DNA from 4 places in the Paenarthrobacter sp. TYUT067 genome. Region 4 is predicted to be linked to each of the others. Evidence: riboswitches for the same ligand, from Rfam matches in the RefSeq annotation. Region 4 holds a riboswitch; each other region holds the start of a gene.

Region 1 (4,999 bases), on a different contig from region 4:
TGTTCTCGCGGCGAGCGCACCGACGTACTCGCTGGACCTGCCCGGTTTTGGCGGGACGCCCAAGCCCGGTCGCCAGCTCTCAGTGGAGGACTACGGCGCGTTCATTGCCGATACACTCGCGTCGTGTGGCATCGACTCCTACGTGTTGGTGGGGCATTCGATGGGTACGCAATTTGCCATCGAGGCGGCCCTGCGCGCCCCCGAGCAGGTCAAGCAGTTAGTACTGATGGGTCCCGTGGTGGATTCACGGCATAAAAATGTGTGGCGGCAGTCGCTGGCCCTGAGCCTCGACGGAATACTCCGCGAGAGTCCCACGTCCAACGCGATCGTCATGTCCGACTACTTCCGCTGCGGCCCGCGCTGGTACCTCACCGAGCTGCCGGTGATGATGAAATACCCCACGGAGAAAAGGCTGGCCGGCATCCAGGTACCGTTGCTGGTCCTGCGCGGTAGCCGCGACCAGGTGGCGGGCCCGGATTGGTCACTGCGGTTGTCCAGGACAGTGGTACAGGGTCGCTTGGTGGAGATTCCGGGCGTCGGGCACGTGGCGCAGCACATGCGTCCCAAGGCTGTGGCGGATGCCATCCGGAGCTTCGTCACCGCTACCACTCCGCACCGCTAAACACTGACGCACGACGCCGGCACCTGGACTGGGTGCCGCTTGTCGGGTAGCCGCGTCCCGGCTAGGCTGACGGAGCAAGCGCATTAGTAAGTTTGCTTATGAAAGGGCTGATCGTGACTGACAAAGACTCAACTGAAGAGACCCAGGGCTTCGGCGCCACCGGCGCCACAGGACCCTTCGCCACAGGATCCTATGACACGACCTCCGATGCCGACAGCATCCACGAAGATCCCGATATGCGCCAGGACGAGGACGAGGATCCCGCAGCCTCCGCCAACCCGGACCCCCTGGACGGCAACGTCACAGGGTTGGAGCCCGGCGGTGGAGTTCCTCCGGGAGAAACCCCGCCGGCCGAAGGCAGCATGAGCAGCGACCAAGGCCACCACGAGTAACTCCGCTGCAAGCCTCGCTGTTACGTTGCTAACCCGCTGTTTCGTTGCTGGCCAGCGACGTAACAGCGGGTTGGCAACGTTCTAGGCGTTCGGTAGCTTCAGGATCGCCCCGAGATCGTACTCAGCGGGCTCTTCCAGCTGCGCGTACGTGCAGCTCCCGGGGGTCCTGTCCGGCCGCCACCTGCGGAACTGCGTGGTGTGCCGAAACCTGTCCCCCTCCATGTAGTCGTACTTCACTTCGATCACGAGCTCGGGGCGCAGGGGCACGAAGGAGAAGTCCTTGCCCCCGCTCCAGCGGCTTTGGGCGCCCGGCATGCGTGAACCCCCGGCAGCCTCGTCCTGCCTGGCCCATTCGCCCCACGGGTGTTGGTCGAGTTCAATCTGATACGGCTCAAGATCAGCCACCAAGGCCTCGCGCTTGGCCATGGGAAACGATGCCACTACTCCCACGTGATGCAGCCGGCCGGTGTCATCGTGCAGGCCAAGCAGCATGGAGCCCACTACTTTCGCGGTCTTGTGCCAGCGGAACCCAGCCACCACGCAATCGGCCGTGCGCTCGTGTTTGGTCTTGAACATCACCCGCTTGTTCGGGAGGTACGCCCCATCCAGTGGTTTGGACAGCACACCATCCAGGCCCGCGCCCTCCAGTTGTACGAACCACTCCTGTGCCCGTTCCAGATCAGTCACCGCAGGAGTCACATACACAGGCGGCTCGGCCTCGGCGAGCGCACGTTCCAAGATGGCCCGGCGCTCGGAGAACGGCTTGTCCATGAGGTTCTGATCGCCTAGCGCGAGGATGTCGAACGCAATCATGGACGCCGGGGTCTTCTCAGCAAGCATACGGACGCGGCTGTCGGCGGGGTGGATCCGCTGCTGGAGCACCTCGAATTCGAGCCGGCCACCCTCGATCAGGACGATTTCGCCGTCAATCACGCATTTGTCCGGCAGGTTCTTCCTGAGGGCATCCACCACCTCGGGGAAGTAGCGGGTCATGGGCTTCTCGTTGCGGCTGCCCAGGACGATCTCGTCGCCGTCCTTGAAGACGATGGTCCGGAAGCCGTCCCATTTGGGCTCATAGTGCCCAACATCGGGGATGGTCGGAACGGATTTGGCGAGCATGGGCGAGACGGGTGGCATCACAGGCAGGTCCATAGACAATGTCTACCCGCCGGTGCGCGCCGAAGCTAGTGTTGGCCAGGGATATCTTGGTCGAGCGGCCCAGCGAGTGCCGCCCAGCACCGGCCCCGAAGCCTAAGCGCTAGAAGCCTACCGCTTAGGCTGAACTACCGCCCGTTACATTAATGTGACTTTACTTTCCGGCTCATGTACCGTCGTAGGGCGACCCATATCTCCGCTGGGCCGCTTCCGGATTGACGCCGAGCTCTGCCGCAATCCGGGATCCGCCAGACCCGCGGCAGAGACGGGGGACCCAGGTTCCCGGGCTTGTTACCCACAAGCCCTTGGGGTGAAGCCGCCTTGCGCGGCCGGACGGCCTCGTCCGAACCCGACAGCTAACCTCGAAGGCGTTGAGAGGCAACCACCATGTCCCCAACCATGGATCAGCCGCGCCGCGCCCAGACTGAAGGCGAGCGCACCAAGCCAACCGGACGCCGTCGGGCCCAACCCAGCGGATTCCTTGACAACGCGCCGGCAGATTCCGCCGCCGTCAGCGGAACGTCAAGCACGACGCCGGAATCCGCCACTGCGGCCATGCCCGCCGGGGTGAAACCCACCACGCGTGCGGAAATCCGTGCAGCCGAGCGCGAGCGTGCTGCCCGGGCCGTACTCGCGCCCGAGGAATCGGCGGCAGCTCCGAAGTCCACCACACCGGGACCTCCTACCGCAGCCATCCCCATCGTTCCGCCGGCCAGCCAGGAACCCGATTCACGGGAATCCAGTAGCCAGGAACCCGCCACCACGGCTATTCCAGTGGTGCAGCCTGCAACGCCGGAACCCGCAACTGCGGCCATTCCTGTAGTCACTGCCCGCGATGAGTCCGCGCGCACGCCGGAACCCACGGAGTCCCCGCGCGGCAAGTCTCCAGCTCAGGTGGCCGCAGCCGCTACAGCCTCGGCATCATTGGCTAGCCGCCGGGACGTTCGAAAGCCGGCCGCTGCGCCCACCACCAAGTCCGGTTTTGGCGCCACATCCTCGTTCGGCCGCGAACCGTTCAGCCGTGAACCACAGGCCGCCCTGCGCAAGGCAGCTTCGGTCAAACACATGAGCCAGCGCATGGCCGTGGTGGCGGGGGCCCTTGGCCTCGTGCTGACAGCCGGCGCTTTGGGGCCAGCCCTTGAACTTCCGTTCTTCGGCCAGGAAACCCCGTCGCAGGAAGCCAGCGGGGGCGAAGGCCGCACCTCGGGTTCGGCATCCCCCGGGCCCAAGGCTTCCTACACCACGGCGTCATCACCTTCGGCCTCCACGCCATCCACAGCATCAGGGGCAACGGCTTCCTCCGAGGCCGGCCAGCCCGCGACGATCGCGGAGGCACCCGGGGCGGTGTCGCCGTCGTCGACTCCCACCCCACAGGTTTCGCTCGCGGACCCGGTATGGGTTCCGTCAGCGGGCTCGTCCGCAGTCCCGGCAGTTCCTGGCGCCACCAGCCCGGCACCCACCCAGCCGGCCCCCGCGCCGAGCGATGTGCCGCCCTCGGACACCATCACTACACCGCCTGCGCCGACGCCAACGGGCACTCCCACACCGACCCCGACTCCCACAGGAACTGCGACTCCCACACCGACTCCAACGCCGACGGATACTGCAACGCCGACGTCCAAGCCGAAACCGGGCAAGCCGACCGCTGCCTCAGCACCGCAGCCCAGTGAATCGGCACTTCAGGACATCCTCGATGCCGCCCAGAAGGTATTCGGTTGAGCACCCGCGTGCCCCGTACGTCCACCCATGCGGGGTGGCATAGCCGGTACTGCAGCAGCAGCCGGACCGCCACGTTTCGTCGGCGGATGGGGCGCTGGAGCTGCCAGCGTTTGCGGCGCTCGTAAGGCAACACCGCATACTTCGTACTTACAAGAGGAGGCAGGCACCCGGCCCGGGTACCTGCCTCCTCTTGTTTGTGTTACCGCTGATTGTGTCACCGCGTTGGCGCCTTTAACCCGTCGCCTCAGATCCGTGGCCGTACTGCCCAGCGCCGCGCCTTCAGTGCAGCATGCAATTCGAGCCGGATCGCGCCACTTAATGGATCAGCACCGATGAGCTGACGGATCCGCCCGAGCCGGTTGTAAATGCTGCTCCTGTGGAGGTGAAGTTTGGCGGCGACATCCTGAACTGAGCCGTCGTTGTCATAGAGCAATTCAAGGACGGGCAGGAGTTCGCCGTTTTTGTCGTGGTCCTCGAGTGCCCTGAAATGCACAGATCCCGTGTCATCCCAACCGCCCGGTGCTACCAAACGATCGAACAGCTGGTACACGCCAACAGTTCGGCTGTCCACGAGCTCACCCAAAGGGAGGTCTACTGCGGCCGCTTGGGCAGCAACCTTCGCTTGCCGGTACGCACCGGACAGCTGCCGGATAACTTGGAATGGTTCGCTGATCCCCAGGATTACCCTGTCCACTTTGCGGCCTGCGCGTTTGGCGAGCTCCAGTTGATAGTGCACCAAAACCTGGGCATGGTCCGCCCGGCCGCCCGACTCGCGGAACAACACAACGGAATGCGTCTCCGTTCCGGCGCTGAACAACGCGGCGTTCACGCCGATGGTGGACTGCAGCGCGGCAGATCGATGCGTCAGGGTAGCTGCAATGGGATCGACGTCGGACCTCGCGCCATCGGGGTCGAGGATAGTCACCAGCTGCCACGGACCGCGGCCTTGGATTTCCTTCCAACCCGCGACGGCGGCCACAGCGTTGGATTCGCCGCCGCAGGCTGACAGAAACTCCTGTTCACGCCGTCGCCGGAACTCCGATTCAGCCGTGTTGGAATCAAGGAGCAAGCCCGCCAGCAGGTCCAGCTCGTCCCGCACGCCTGGCAGTTC
Region 2 (4,999 bases), on a different contig from region 4:
TCTCTCGCTAGTGTTGGGTTCACAGCGTCCTCACAGGACCGGCAAAGCGCTGGCTAACCAGCAGAACGGAGAGTTGTCCCATGGCCTCCTCGCACTCCATGACCAACAACCTTCCCCAACTCTCCCATCCGGACGGCTCCCCCATCCGCGCCCTTGTGGTGGACGATGAACCCAGCCTCGCCGAGCTCATGAGCATGGGACTTCGAATGGCGGGCTGGTCCGTGGCAGTGGCCGGGGACGGGCCCGGGGCCGTAAAACTGGCCAAGGACTTTCGCCCTGACGTGCTGGTCCTGGACGTCATGCTGCCCGGCTTCGACGGCGTGGAGGTCCTCAATCGCATCCGCACCTTCGCCCCGGAAGTTCCCGCACTGTTCCTCACCGCCAAGGACGCCGTGCAGGATCGGATCGTTGGGCTCGCCGCCGGAGGGGACGACTACGTCACCAAGCCCTTCAGCATGGAAGAGGTCCTCCTACGCCTCCACCGTCTGGTCCAGCGTTCCGGGGTGGCGGCCATGGACACTTCCGAGCTTGTGGTGGGAGATCTCACGCTGAACGTGGACACCCGCGAAGTCACCCGGGCCGGCGAGGACATCCCGCTCACAGCCACCCAGTTTGAACTTTTGCGCTACCTCATGGAAAACCCCAAACGGGTGGTCAGCAAGGCCCAGATTCTGGACCGGGTGTGGGACTACGACTTCGGTGGCCAGGCCAACATCGTGGAACTCTACATCTCCTACCTACGCAAGAAGATCGAAGCCAACCATCCGCCCATGATCCACACCATCCGTGGCGCCGGGTACGTCATCAAGCCAGCGGACTAGGCGTTGAGCACACTGTCAGGAGTGGCCAAAAGCTCCCGTATTCCCGGAAATCCACAGCGCAGCTGGCTGAACCCGTCCACCTGGCACCTGCGGACACGCCTGGTCCTGGTGGCCATGGCGCTCCTGGTGGCCATCTGCGGAGCAGTGGGCATTGTCAGCTACGCGTCCATGGACATGGTCTTCAACAGGCAGCTCGATAGGCAATTGGAGCAGGCGTCCAGCCGCGCGACCGACTTCGGCAGGCCGCCGTCGAACTTTCCCACCAACCCCTCCGGAAGGCCTGACCCGCTGGAAGCGCGCGGACAGGCCGCGGGAACGCTCAACGCGAGGATCGACGGCTCAACCGTGAGGAGTTCGGGGCTCATCGACGCCCAAGGCAACCGCGTTTCACTCTCCGCAGCCGATGAGCAGGTCCTGTTGTCGCTCCCCAAGGACAACGTCCCGGTGGATCGGTCCCTGTCCAATGGTGACTACCGGCTGGTGGCAGTGGACACCTACGGTGATGTGATCGTGACGGGACTGCCCTTGGCGGACAAGCAAAGCGCCGAGGCCTCGCTGGTGTGGACCATGGTGTTGGTTTCGTTGGGCGGATTGGTACTGATCGGCCTCGCCGGAACAGTGATCATCCGGCGGACCATGCGGCCGCTTGAGCAGCTCTCCGAGGTTGCCACCAAGGTTTCGCGCCTCCCCCTCGACGCCGGTGAGGTGGCACTTGCGGTGCGCGTACCGCCGTCGGCCGCTCATCCCGGAACGGAAGTTGGAAGCGTTGGCCATGCTCTGAACCAGATGCTGGAGAACGTCGCCAGTGCGTTGGAAGCACGGCAGGAAAGCGAAACCAAGGTGCGTCAGTTCGTCGCTGATGCCTCACACGAACTCCGCACACCGCTCACCGCGATCCGAGGCTACACGGAGTTGCTGAGGATGACCGAGACCTTCACCGACGATGGCCGCAAGTCGCTGGCAAGGGTCCAAAGCCAATCGGAGCGCATGACCACGCTGGTTGAGGACCTGCTGCTGCTGGCGCGCCTGGACGAGGGGCAGCCCGTGAAAGTCGAGGACGTTGACCTGACCCAGTTGGTGATCGAAACCGTCAGTGATGAGAAGGTCATGGCGCCGGATCACATCTGGCACCTCCAGCTCCCCGATGAACCTGTGACAGTCCGCGGCGATGTAACGCAATTGCACCAGGTGCTTGCCAACCTGCTGTCCAACGCGCGCAAACATACCGATCCCGGCACCACCGTGGTGACAGGCGTCATGCTCTCCGCTGATGGCAGCGCAGTGGTCACAGTGACGGACAACGGCCCGGGCATTCCGGTCGATTTCCAAGGCCGGATCTTCTCCCGTTTTGCCCGCGCTGATGCCGCGAGATCGGGTTCTGAAGGCACCTCGGGACTGGGCCTTTCCATTGTGGATTCGATTGTTGCCGCCCATGGTGGCACCGTGGAGGTGACGTCCAGGCCCGGGCGCACTGAGTTCGCGCTGCGACTTCCCACGGTAAGCACCGGAGAAGGTCAGGCACGCCGGCAAGGCGACTCACCGGCGTCGTGATCTCTGTTACCTAAATGTGACTTCTGAAGAAACCTCCTGTACCGTCGAAAGGGTGGGTTTCCCCAAGGACCCACATCCGGGATGCGCCGAGCTCTGCCACTTCCCGGAGTCCGTTCTTCTTTGAGGCAGAGACGGGGGACCCACAGTCTCCGGGCCTGGCAATGTGCCGCCCTAGGGGTGAAGCCGCAGCGTGACGCGCGGCCGGATGACCTCATCCGAACCCGACAGCTAACTCCGCAGGCGCTGAGAGGTCACACAACATGTCTGAATTTAACGATCAGACGCGCCCTTCTGCGCGTCACCGCGACGAACACAACGCACCGCTCACCAAGTCGCAGTCCGTCCTCAAGAACGCTGCCCGCCAGGGTAAGTCCGGCCACCGCATGTCAGTCGTAGCCGGCGTTGTTGCAGCCGCACTGGGTGTTGCATCGCTCGGAACCGCCGCAAACGCCGCGTTGACTCTCCCTGAGGCGAGCCGCGTTGCCGGGACCCAGGCTGCTGCCCAGGTCAGCGCCAACAAGTCAGCTGAAATCTCCGCTTCCTTGGATGCTGCCGCCGCCAAGGGCGCAGCTGACCGGGCTGCCGCGGACAAGGCAGCTGCTGAGAAGGCCGCTGCCGACAAGGCTGCCGCTGACCAGGCCGCTGCTGAGAAGGCTGCCGCTGACGCTGCAGCCAAGCAAGCCGCCGACGCCGCTGCCGCCCAAGCCGCAGCTGAGAAGGCTGCCGCTGACGCTGCAGCCAAGCAAGCCGCCGACGCCGCTGCTGCCGCCGCCGCTGCGGAAGCTGCAGCTGCCGCTGCCACCCCGAAAGCCGTGGACGACCCCGCCGCTGCCAAGGCCTACGCCGCCAGCATCCTGGGCAACTACGGCTGGAGCGCAGCTGAGATGACCGCGCTGAACACCCTGTGGGAGAAGGAATCCAACTGGAGGACCACTGCCACCAACGCTTCCAGCGGCGCGTATGGCATTGTCCAGTCCCTCCCGGCCGGCAAGATGGCCTCCGCTGGTGCTGACTGGCAGACCAACTACCAGACCCAGATCAAGTGGGGCCTGAACTACATCAAGGAGCGCTACGGATCCCCGTCCGCCGCTCTGGGCTTCCACTTGGCCAATAACTGGTACTAAGCCAGACCGCTTCATTGCCGCGCCCGTTCCCGCCGTCCGCCCCAGTACCCACTGGAGCGGATGGCGGGAACGGGTGCGGCTTTTGCTGTTTTACAGGCGCCACCCGTGGTTCACAGGCGCTGCCCATGGTTCACAGGCGCCACCCGTGGTTCACAGCGCGGTCACAGCATACGCCTAAAGCCCACATAATCGGCCGTTGCATGCTGGACATATGACGCTCACAGCTCCCCGGCCAGCACTGCATAGGACGGTGCAAGGCCCTCCCGCCAGCACACCCGCGCTGGCTCCCGTCCTGGACATCGCCATACCCGTGTTCAACCAGGAAGTCCGCCTGGAAGAAGACGTTCGCAGGCTACACGGGCACCTTGCAGACACTCTTCCGCACACCTTCCGGATCACTGTGGTGGACAACGCCAGCACGGACGGCACCCTGCGGATCGCCGAACGCCTGGCGAGGGAATTCCCCGAGCTTATGGTGGTCCGTCTTGATCGAAGGGGCCGCGGAAACTCCCTCCGTAAGATCTGGTTGTCCTCCGCGTCACCGCTGCTTGCCTATATAGACCTGGACCTGTCCTTCGACCTTTCGGCCGTGGCTCCTCTTCTGGCCCCGCTGATGTCGGGCCACTCAGACCTCGCTGTCGGCACGCGTCTGGCAAAGGCTTCGCACGGGACATTCAGCCACCACGGTGACGTCATTGCACGCGCCTACAATTTTCTGTTGCGCGTCCTGACGGGAGCGCGCTTCTCCGATGCTGAGTGCGGGTTCAAAGCCATTCGTGCCGACGTCGCCCGCCAGCTGCTCCCCTACACCCGCGATGAAGCATGGTTTTTCGACACCGAACTGCTGATCATCGCTGACCGCTCCGCTCTGCGCATTCATGAGGTGCCGGTGGACTGGAGCGACAATCCCGACGCAAGTGTCGACGTCGTACGTACCCTTTTGACCGACCTCAAAGGGTTGGCGGGGCTGACCCGCAAACTGCGCCGCGGGACAATTCCCATCGCCGGGCTTCGCGCCGAACTGGGCCGGGGCCCTCACCGGCACTGAACTTTCCGAAGAGCGCTACGCCTCCGGTTCGGCCTCCACCGCGCCCCGTACGGCCGCGATGGACGCGGCCACATCACCAGCGTCCGTGGTCCAGTTGCTCACAGAGATCCGCAGGATCTCACGTCCTCGCCATGACGAACCGGACATCCACACCCCGCCCTCGGCCATGAGCCGCTGGGTGATGCGGTGCGTGCGATCGTCACTGCCGAAACTCACGGAGACCTGCGTGAACACGACGTCGTTAAGCACTTCCACTCCCGGGATCGCGGATAGTCCTTCAGCCAAAGCACGGGCATTTGCCGCAAGACGGTCCACCATGGAAATCACGCCGTCCCGGCCCAGCTGCCTCAGTGCCGCCCACACCGGAATGCCGCGGGCGCGGCGGGACATCTCCGGAACTTTCTCGAAAGGGTCCCCCGGTCCGGCATCAGTGGCTATCAGGTAACTGGTGTGAA
Region 3 (4,999 bases), on a different contig from region 4:
GCCGTGGGCGTCGCCGCGGTTGCCGGCGTCAGCACCGCCGTCGTGGGTTTGCTGTGGATCATCCGTGCGAAACAACTGCGGCTCCGTTTTGACCGCCGGGCCCGCGGACTGCGGCACTTCCGGGTGGAGTCGCTGCTTGCCCCTCCGGATACGGACGACGACGGCGCAAGCAGGCAGGGCGGGTAGCGCACCTTAAATGGCGGCGGCTTAAATGGCAGCGGCGCCGTACGGGAGCTACCCGCACGACGCCGGCCAAAGCCCGTGGTGCTACTTCTTCAGTTCTCCCACCACGTAGTCGATGCTGGCGAGCAGCGCGGAAACGTCGTCCGGCTCGATGGCGACGAAGGTGGCGATGCGGAGCTGGTTGCGGCCGAGCTTACGGTACGGTTCGGTGTCCACCACGCCGTTGGCGCGCAGGACCTTGGCGATGGCCGCGGCGTCAATGGAGTCGTCAAAGTCGATGGTGGCGATGACGTTGGAGCGGTCCTCGGCGTTTGCGACGAAAGGCGTGGCGTACTCGGAGGCCTCAGCCCAGGAGTAGATGCGGTTGGCAGAATCTGCCGTGCGCTTGCTGGCGAAGTCCAGGCCGCCGTTGCTGTTGAGCCACTGCACCTGTGCGTCCAGGGTCACCAGGGTGGAGAGCGACGGGGTGTTGTAGGTCTGGTTCAGCTTGGAGTTATCAATGGCCGTCTGCAGGTCCAGGAAGTCCGGGATCCAGCGGTCGCTGGCCTTGATGCGTGCAGCACGCTCCAGGGCTGCGGGGGAGAAGAGGCCCAGCCAGAGGCCGCCGTCGGAGGCGAAGTTCTTTTGCGGGGCGAAGTAGTAGACGTCCGATTCGGCAACGTCAACGTCCAGCCCGCCGGCCGCCGAGGTGGCATCCACCAGGACGAGGGAGCCTTCATCAGCACCCTGGACGCGTTTGACGGGCGCAGCCACGCCCGTTGACGTTTCATTCTGGGGCCAAGCGTAGACGTCAACGCCGGCTTCGGCCTGTGCCACCGGGCGGGTTCCGGGTTCGGCCTTGATGATGGAGGAAGCATCGAGGAAGGGTGCCTTGTTGGTGGCGGCAGCGAACTTGGAACCGAACTCACCGAAGGACAAGTGCTGTGCCTTCTTCTCCACCAGGCCAAACGCCGCCACATCCCAGAACGCCGTTGAGCCGCCTACGCCGAGGACAACCTCGTAACCTTCCGGAGCGCGGAAGAACTGGCTGAGTCCTTCACGGACCGAACCCACCAGGTTCTTGACCGGAGCCTGGCGGTGGGAGGTACCCAGGATGGTGGACGATGCTGCAGACAACGCCTCGATCTGTTCCGGGCGAACCTTGGACGGTCCAGCGCCGAAGCGTCCGTCCTTGGGCAGAAGGTCGGCGGGAATGGTGATGCTGTTGTCGCTCACGTGGCGCTCCAATGGGTGTCGGCTAGAGATGGGAGGTGGCATGGGGCATCAACTGCCCCTTCGACACCCCAATTCTGCCTGACACGGCCCGGCCTCAGGAACCTGCCACCGTCATAGTCCGCCACGTGGAATGCGGTCCCACCGAATGCGACCGGAATTATCCAGAGTAATTCCAAATAAGCTAGGCTGGGGGTTGGCGTTCAGGGGGCGGCGGTGCACACCGTCCGCCCTTGCCAGGGACGCGGTACGGTGGAGATTACGCAAGGAACTGCGTTCGAGGAGAGCTGAGCTGGATGACGGATCTGATCGATACCACTGAGATGTATCTTCGGACCATTTTGGAGCTTGAAGAAGAAAACATTGTGGCCCTGCGGGCCCGCATCGCCGAGCGCCTGCGGCACTCCGGCCCCACTGTTTCCCAGACCATCGGACGCATGGAGCGCGATGGCCTGGTGATTGTGTCCAACGACCGCCACCTGGAACTGACGGAAGCGGGCCGGAAGCGCGCCACCGAAGTCATGCGCAAGCACCGCCTCGCGGAGCGCCTGCTGGCCGACGTCATTGGGCTCGATTGGGCCTACGTCCATGATGAAGCGTGCCGCTGGGAGCACGTCATGAGCGAGCGTGTGGAGCGTCGGCTCTACGAGCTCTTGGAACACCCCACGGAGTCTCCCTACGGCAACCCCATCCCCGGACTTGAAGCGCTTGGCGGCCTTGCCAGCCAGCCCTTCCCTCGGCTGGATGTCAACCTTCTCCAGGCAATGGACGGATATGCCGCCGCTACCCGCGTGGTGGTCAGCCGCCTCGCGGAGCCCATCCAGGTTGAGCCGGAGCTCCTGACCCAATTGGACGAAGGCGGAATCCGTCCCGGCGCAAGTGTCTCGCTGGAGCGCGTCGGCGAGTACATCTCCGTCCGTGTTCCGGGCATCGAAGGCGCTTTGGAGCTGCCGCCCGAGGTGGCCGCGCACGTCTTCGTATCCCTCAACTGAGTGTCGCCGGCAGCGCCGTGTCAAACCTCACTTCTGTCACTTTTTAGCGTGCGTGACCTGCGGTTTTCCGAAAATAGTGATAAGGGCTTCTCGCTCTGAGCCCGATCCTGTTGATAACGAATTTATTACCGAAGGCCTTAATCCCCTATAGTTATTTACTAGCGCTGATACCAAAGCGTTACCTGATCCGGAGCCGAGCTCTGCCAGCGGATCAGGTGTGTCACCCACCACTGGCAGAGGCGGGGGAACCACAAGCGGCTGTCTAAAGAAGCAGCCTTGGGGTGAAGTCCGCAGCAGAAGTGCCCACGTATACAAGTCCCTCTTGGGATACCTGTGTGCCGTGAGCGCCTCGCGCGGACCGGGTCTTTGTACTCTCTGACCCGAATCCGACAGCTAACTTCGCAGGCTTTTGAGAGAGGAACAGAGTTTGACATCGCAGAACGTCAGGGGTCGCCGCCGCGCGTCCGGCCCCGCTGCTGAGCTGCGGCCAGCCACCGTCGTCACGGAGATCCGGCCCCGCGCCACCGAGCGTCAAGTGCGCCGCCGTAAGAGCCCCCTGCGCCAGGTTGCCGACTTCGCCGCTGCCAGCGGCGTCGGGCAGAAGGCCGGTGTTGCGCTTGCCGCCACCGGGCTTGCCCTGACTGTCGGCCTGCCGGCCACCAGCCCGGTCATGGCCACCTCGGAATCGGGCCAGACCGAGTCCGCCCTCGCCGTCGCAGCCCCCGCGGGCAGCCAGCCCGAGGTTTCCGCGGCAGCGTCGGCAAAGATCGACTTCAGCCGAGCCGCAGTCGCCACTGCCGCTGACCCCGATGGGAAGTTGAAGCAACTGCTCAGCGCCCAGTCGGCCGGAAGCATCCAGCGCGCATCATCCGTTGGCACCATGGCCAGCCCCCTTGACACACTTACCACGGCATCGCCCTTCGGCTACCGTGTCAGCCCCCTCACGGGCGGCGCCGGCGACTTCCACCGGGGCCAGGACTTCGTTGCCCAGTGCGGCACCGCTGTCCACGCAGCAGCAACCGGCAAGGTCACTTTCGCCGGATGGCACGAATATGGCGGAGGCAACCGTGTGGTTATCGACCACGGCAACGGCCTCGAGACCACGTACAACCACCTGTCGTCCTTCACCGTCCAGGTGGGACAAACCGTCAACCGTGGCGATACCGTCGCGCTGAGCGGCACCACGGGCGCTTCAACCGGCTGCCACCTCCACTTCGAGGTTCAGGTCAACGGTGAAGTCGTAGACCCCATGGGCTGGCTCTAACCAATCTGATGGTCGCCTCTCGCATGTGCGGGACACCCCGTGACCTGAATGTGACATTTGCGTTCAACTGTTGTAGCGTACAGAGCGCATCGGCTTTTTAGGGGGCCGGTGCACTTGAGTGGATTGCCTAGCTCTGCCACCTCTCAAGGTCCGTTCGCATAAATCGTCTGGCAGGGGCGGGGGAACCACTTCTGGTCTTCGTGAGAAGGCCTTGGGGTTAAGTCGCAAAACTTCCTTGGAAGCGGCGCGGCCGGATGACTCCCATCCGAATCCGACAGCTCACCTCGCAGGCATTGGGAGAGGCTACCTACGTGTCATCACGCACTACCCCTGCGCGCCATCGCGCCCAAACGGTTCGCACGAACCCGTTGAACACGCTTTCCAAGGCTGTATCCACCAACGCCGGAACCATGAGCCGTCAGGCCATCGTTCTGGCCGCAGCCTCAGGCCTCGTCCTCACCGTCGGATTGCCCGCACAGGCAGCCGACGCCGATGTTTCCAAGACTGAAGCCTCCAGCACCCAGCAGCTGGTTGTAACGGCAGTGGTTACCGCAGAGCCAACAGCCACCGTTTCCTTCGAGAGCCCCACCGTGGCCACCAAGGAAGCCCCCAAGGTAGTCCAGCGCGCAGCGCAGGTTACCGAACGAGCAACGGCCACCACGGACGAAGCCCCTGAAGCCGTGACGGCTAAGTCCTCCGAGGCCAAGGACCCGGCTGCCAGCGCAGCTGCTTCCGGCCTTGCTGCTATTGCCTACACCGGCATCGGCTCCCCGTACGTTTGGGGCGGAACAACACCTAACGGCTGGGACTGCTCCGGCTTCACCCAGTGGGTCTACGCCCAGGCAGGCATCAGCATCCCGCGCGTGAACGCCTGGACGGCTATGACGCCCACCAGCACTCCTTCTCCCGGCGACCTCGTCATGCAGAACGGCGGAGCCCATGTGGGCATCTACGTCGGCAATGGCATGATGATCAGCGCTTTGAACCCCGGCCAGGGAACGCTGCTGCACTCCGTAGCGTCCACCGGCACCTCCTCGTTCTACACCCTCCGCTAGAAACAACCCGGTTCGGGGTGGGCCGGCATGCCCGCAATGCCGGTCCTACCCGCTACCCGTGTGCACCCCAACGGCGCTCGGATACGAAAAGAGAAAATCATGACCAGTGCAAACAAGCTTGCACGGCACCGCGCTGAGGCCCCCAAGACCAGCTCGCTTGCCGTCATTGCCAAGGCTGTCAGCTCCAACGCCGGTGGCGTTGGCCGCCAGGCAGCAGTGATCGCCGCAGCTTCAGGCCTGGTCCTGACCAGCGGCATCGCGGCCAACGCAGCCGAGACCAACGTTGATCGTGA
Region 4 (4,999 bases):
TGCAGAACCTGGCAGGGACGTTCCTGATGCCCGTCTAGCCACCAAGACCCCGCACGCAGACACAATCAAGCAAGGACCGAGAACATGATCAACCAACCAGAGCCACGGCGGCGCCCCGGACGCCGCACCATCCTGGGCTTGGGCGCGGCAGTACTTGCCCTCACCGGCTGCGCAGCCCCGGACGATCTGGCCCAGCAGGCCAAGGCCGGCGATGACAAGAACTACATCGCCGGGGACGGGTCGGTCAACGAATACCCACCCGGATCACGCGGGGCCGCGGTCGCCTTGGAAGGCCGGCTGTTTGACGGGCAAAAAGTTGCTGCCCGGGACTGGGCAGGCAAAGTCGTGGTCCTCAATTTCTGGTACGCGGCCTGCGCTCCGTGCCGGGCGGAGGCCCCGGACCTGGCCGCCCTGCACACGGAATTCAAAGACCAAGGCATCTTGTTCTACGGCGTCAACGTCCGCGACGACGCAGCCACGGCCGAAGCCTTCGAACGGACCTTCAAGGTCGACTACCCCAGCTTCGATGACAGCAACGGCGGCATCCTGCTGGCCATGACCGAGTACGTCCCGCCCCGTGCAGTCCCCACCACCCTGGTGCTGGACACTCAAGGCCGCGTCAGTGCCCGGATCCTGGGGATCTCCCAAAAAGGCACTTTGAAGGCACTGATCACTACCGCAGCTGCGGGATCATGATTACCAAGCCCGCCGCCAGACCACCTAAAAGGACTTCTGCCATGACCAGCACCGCAAAACCCTCCGCGAACGTGAAACCCTCCGATCGTGGGGTTGCTTCAGCTGCTGCGGGGTTGGATATTCCCCGCATGACCCGCAACAAGCCGTTCGGGTGGCTCTTGGTCATCACCGGCGTCATCGGCTGGCTCGCCTCCGGCGCCCTGGTCCTGGAGAAACTCGAGGTACTCAAAGACCCCGGCTACAAAACCGTCTGCGACGTCAATCCCTGGATTTCCTGCGGTCAGGTCATGCAGACCTGGCAGAGTTCCGTTTTCGGATTCCCCAACATGTTCATCGGGATCGTGGCGTTCGCCGTCATCATCACCACGGGCATGGCCCTGCTTTCCGGTGCAACGTTCGCCCGCTGGTACTGGGCCGGACTGCAGGCCGGTGTCACGCTTGGGTTTGGCTTCGTCGTCTGGCTGTGGTCCCAGGCCCTGTACTCAATCCACATCCTCTGCCCCTTCTGCATGATCGTCTGGGCGGCAATGATTCCCCTGTTCGTCTGGGTCACGGCCCGGAACATCACCCATGGAGTCATCAAAGTACCCGCCGGAACGGCCCGCGTTGTCGGTGAGTTCGGCTGGATCATTACCGCGCTGCTCTACGTGGCCGTTACCGCAACCATCTTCTTCGCCTTTAGCCACGTCTTCCTGGGCACATCAGGACTCTGACGGTCGACAACCAGTCGGGGCTTACATCCATCCCTGCGGATTCACGGTCTGTCCGTTAAGAAGTACCTCGAAGTGCAGATGGCATCCGGTGGAGTTGCCGGTGGTTCCGGCCGCGGCCAGCCGCTGGCCGGCGGACACGGTCGCGCCCACGGAGGTTTCGATGGAGGCCAGGTGATTGTAGGTGCTCTTCAGGCCGTTGCCGTGGTCCACCACAATCCTGTTCCCGCCACCATAGGGGGACCATCCGGCCTCCACGACGGTCCCGGCTCCGGCGGCGAACACCGCGGTCTGGCAGGCTGCCACGAGGTCAAGGCCGGTGTGCAGCTCCCCAGTGCCTGAGATCGGGCTGGTGCGGATACCGAACGGCGAGGTGACCGACATGCCGGCCAAGGGCGCCCCGAGCCGGGCTGCTGAGACAGGTTGCGCAGGAGCAGCCGCAGCGGGGACCGGGGAGGCCGCCGGGGTCGTCGCCGCGCCGGCAGCAGCTAGGGGGGTCTTGGCGGGTACCGGCAACGGTGCCTGCTCGGTGGTGACAGCCGGCCGTTCATAACTGATCGAAGCCCCGACGGGGGCTTGGACGGGCGCGCCGGCAGCGACGGTTTCCGATGCCTGCACGGCAGGGGCCGTGCCGGTGGGGGCCGTGCCGGCATGGGCGGCGGTGAGCGCTGCGGTCAACAGCGCGGCGACGCCCAGCGTGGCGGCTGCGGTGACCTGTTTGCGGCGGCGCGCCCGCGCCCCTGCGCCTGGCAGGGGTCGGTGGCGACCGGTCGTGGGGGACATCATCGGGAGGGCCGTGCGGGGCACCAATCCTGAGGTTGGCTTTCGGCGGCGGCCATGGGGGGATACAGAAGGCAAGGGGGATCGATCCTTTCGGTTCGCCTGCGAAGTTAGCTGTCGGGTTCGGGCCAAGGAAAAAGCCCGGCCGTGCCCGGCGGCTTTCAGGCCACCGACATCACGGCTTCACCCCAAGGCAGGCTTACTGCCGATCCTGGGTCCTCCACCCCCGCCGTCAAAAAGGGATAGTCGTTTGATGCCCCCGGCGGGGTTCAGCATGGGGCATCAAGGGTCTCAGTACAGAAAAACCTGAATTAATAGTAGCCGCAAAGCATCATCGTTACAATTTCGTGACAGTACCTTCGCGTGTCGTGCAAGCGCGGACGCTATCCGGTGGCCGGTACGCAATTGCTGAGCGTCTCTTCAGATGTGCAGCCAAAGGCTCAACGAGGCCCAGTGCAGGATGGTTCCCGCGCGCCGTGATGTCCGTCCGTGGGGATTGTCCATGCCCGCGCTGCGCGGGTATCCGCCGGCCTGCGCCAGAGTCACAGTCCCATCGAGTCCAGCAGGGCGTCTTCTTCCTCGGCGCGGGAACGCTTGGGCGCGGAGGGATGACGGGGGTGCTGGAGGGTGCTTGCTGTCTCCGCGGATTCGTCCGGGATTTCACGCTCCTCACGGTGGATGCGGGCCTGTTGACGTGCCATGTATCCGAAGCCGACGAACGCCAGAACCCCGAAGGTGATCCACTGCATGGCGTAGGACAGGTTTGATCCTTCCTTGACGGCCGGTTGGGCAAGTTGCTGGGGAACTACGGCGGGCTGCGGGGACTCCGAGGCCATCACCCCGTAACTGCCTGTCATCAAGGGATAGCCCAGCTGGCTCGCGAAGTAGGGCAGGTCGATGCTGGCCAGTTGTCCCTCGGGAGCGTCCCGGCCAAGATCGGGTTCGGAGGGTTTGATGCGCACCACCGCGGAGATCTCGCCCGGTGGCGGGGCCGGCACGGCATCGGGGTATCCGGGCCGAAGGTTGCCGATCGGCAGCCACCCCCGGTTGATCACGATCGTTTCACCGGAAGCAAGCCGGAACGGAACCACTACCTCATATCCGGCAACGGAGTTATTGGGCCGGTTCCTGACGATTCTCTGGTCCTGGACAAGGTACCGGCCGGACACTGCAACGGTTGTCCACTTCGCGTCGGGGTTGGCGACCTCGAAGTAGGGGCGGGCGTCCTGAAACGGCGCGGGGGGTTTGTCGTAGTTCTCCTGGACCCTGCGGATCTCTGCCACTGTCTGGTTCCGACGGTCCATCTGCCAGTTTCCCAGGCCTATGCATGCGGCGGCGAAAGTGCGGCCAGCAGCAGCCACCCCACCCAACGCCACGACAGCAATAATCTATACGCCACTCTTTTCCTCCCGAAGCTGCCACCGCCGTGCCAACAGGGCGCGGATGGCAGTGGCCTCGGCGGCCAGGCGGTGGTCTTCTCCTCGGGCCAGGAGGCCGTACTCGACCATCGTCCTGCCGTCCTCGTGGGTGCCGGCGCGGACCCAGACCCGGCGCCGGTTCACGTACAACGAGACCATCAGGCCTGTCACGGCCAGCAGGGAAAACGCCAGGACCCCACCTTGGGCGGGGGTGCTGCGCACATCCACTCCGATGTAGCGTTTCAGCCCGTCGAAGCTGATGCTTCCCTTGCCGTCGGGCAGCGTGTACGTGCCACCGGGTGCGAGTGTGATGCCCCCGGCGGGCAGGTCCCGGCCGTTGAGTTGGGTCAGCTTGGCCACGTCCAGGACATAGACGTTTTGCGGGGCTCCGGTGTCCAGTCCAAGGTCTCCGTAGTATGAATTCAGGTTCAGCTGCGGGTTCAGGGGATCAGGATCGAAGCTGTAGGACACACCCTGGTCGTTCTTGATGGCCGAAGGCAAAAAGAACCCGACAAAGCCCAGCTGGGACGGTGCCGCGTCCGGGACCTTGAGCACCACCGAGGAGGTGTACACCCCGTCGTTGGGGATGGACACCACGGGACCGCTGAACGCGGTTTTCCCGGTGCCGTCCTTTACCGTGACGACCGGGGCGTAGCCGTTGCCGACGAGGAACACCCCGGTTTCACCGAAGTAGACCGGTTCGTTGACTTTCAGGATCTGTTCCCGTGCCGGGGACTCCGTTCCGTCTTTGGTGGTCAGCTTTGCGGTGAAATCGATCGGCTGGCCGAACTGCCGGGATGATTCCCTGTCGAAACGGACTTCGAATGTCTCGAGAGTGACGGCGAACGGATCCAGCCAGGCGGTGTTGAAGTTGGTTCCCGGGGTGAAGGCGTCATAGCTGACCAGGGTGTTGACGAAGGTGCCGCCTTCGATGAGAATTTTCTGTCCGCGGTAGCCGAACATGCCGCCGACGGCCACGCAGACCAGCACACCGATCAGCGCGGTGTGGAACACCAGGTTGCCGGCTTCCTTCACGAAGCCGCGCTCGGCACCCAGAGACGGCCGCGTTCCGTCCGCGTCCCTGACTTCCACCCGGTAGCGGCGTTTCCTGAGCACTTCCGCGGCGTCCGCAATGGCGGCAGCGGCAGGGATTCCGGCGTCGGCGGGCAGCACCAGGGTGCCGTACTCCGGCAGGCGCGAAAGGCGCTTGGGGGTACGCGGCGGCCGGGACCGCATGGCCTTGTAGTGCGCGGCAGCACGTGGCGTGACGCAGCCGGCCAGCGAAATGAACAGCATCAGATAGATCGCGGAGAACCACACCGAGGAGTAGACATCGAACATCTGCAGCGCATCCAGGACCGGCCCATACCCGGGGTTGTCCTTGATATAGCGGGT

What was found. Region 4 has a riboswitch for cyclic di-AMP ahead of MOD31_RS11155 (M23 family metallopeptidase). Riboswitches for the same ligand answer to the same signal wherever they lie in the genome.
Region 1: it holds a riboswitch for cyclic di-AMP, as region 4 does, so the genes downstream of both, MOD31_RS20595 (hypothetical protein) here and MOD31_RS11155 (M23 family metallopeptidase) in region 4, are expected to answer to the same signal.
Region 2: it holds a riboswitch for cyclic di-AMP, as region 4 does, so the genes downstream of both, MOD31_RS00660 (hypothetical protein) here and MOD31_RS11155 (M23 family metallopeptidase) in region 4, are expected to answer to the same signal.
Region 3: it holds a riboswitch for cyclic di-AMP, as region 4 does, so the genes downstream of both, MOD31_RS15220 (M23 family metallopeptidase) here and MOD31_RS11155 (M23 family metallopeptidase) in region 4, are expected to answer to the same signal.

What each region holds. Positions count from the first base shown of each region.
Region 1 covers NZ_JAMOIT010000030.1:8,081-13,079, reverse strand. Annotated here, with positions in the region: gene MOD31_RS20610 (alpha/beta fold hydrolase) at 1-622, shown strand, start outside; gene MOD31_RS20605 (DUF6480 family protein) at 736-1,014, shown strand; gene MOD31_RS20600 (ATP-dependent DNA ligase) at 1,096-2,166, opposite strand; cyclic di-AMP (ydaO/yuaA leader) riboswitch at 2,406-2,554, shown strand; gene MOD31_RS20595 (hypothetical protein) at 2,557-3,888, shown strand; gene MOD31_RS20590 (CdaR family transcriptional regulator) at 4,133-4,999, opposite strand, start outside.
Region 2 covers NZ_JAMOIT010000001.1:152,154-157,152, forward strand. Annotated here, with positions in the region: gene MOD31_RS00650 (response regulator transcription factor) at 81-821, shown strand; gene MOD31_RS00655 (HAMP domain-containing sensor histidine kinase) at 825-2,372, shown strand; cyclic di-AMP (ydaO/yuaA leader) riboswitch at 2,447-2,627, shown strand; gene MOD31_RS00660 (hypothetical protein) at 2,633-3,496, shown strand; gene MOD31_RS00665 (glycosyltransferase) at 3,708-4,544, shown strand; gene MOD31_RS00670 (aminotransferase class V-fold PLP-dependent enzyme) at 4,560-4,999, opposite strand, start outside.
Region 3 covers NZ_JAMOIT010000016.1:92,004-97,002, reverse strand. Annotated here, with positions in the region: gene MOD31_RS15235 (MFS transporter) at 1-186, shown strand, start outside; gene serC (phosphoserine transaminase) at 268-1,398, opposite strand; gene MOD31_RS15225 (metal-dependent transcriptional regulator) at 1,692-2,387, shown strand; cyclic di-AMP (ydaO/yuaA leader) riboswitch at 2,569-2,810, shown strand; gene MOD31_RS15220 (M23 family metallopeptidase) at 2,815-3,651, shown strand; cyclic di-AMP (ydaO/yuaA leader) riboswitch at 3,790-3,958, shown strand; gene MOD31_RS15215 (C40 family peptidase) at 3,963-4,706, shown strand; gene MOD31_RS15210 (NlpC/P60 family protein) at 4,806-4,999, shown strand, end outside.
Region 4 covers NZ_JAMOIT010000010.1:147,559-152,557, forward strand. Annotated here, with positions in the region: gene MOD31_RS11140 (cytochrome c biogenesis CcdA family protein) at 1-38, shown strand, start outside; gene MOD31_RS11145 (TlpA disulfide reductase family protein) at 85-696, shown strand; gene MOD31_RS11150 (vitamin K epoxide reductase family protein) at 738-1,409, shown strand; gene MOD31_RS11155 (M23 family metallopeptidase) at 1,431-2,192, opposite strand; cyclic di-AMP (ydaO/yuaA leader) riboswitch at 2,272-2,445, opposite strand; gene MOD31_RS11160 (SURF1 family protein) at 2,729-3,562, opposite strand; gene MOD31_RS11165 (cytochrome c biogenesis protein ResB) at 3,575-4,999, opposite strand, start outside.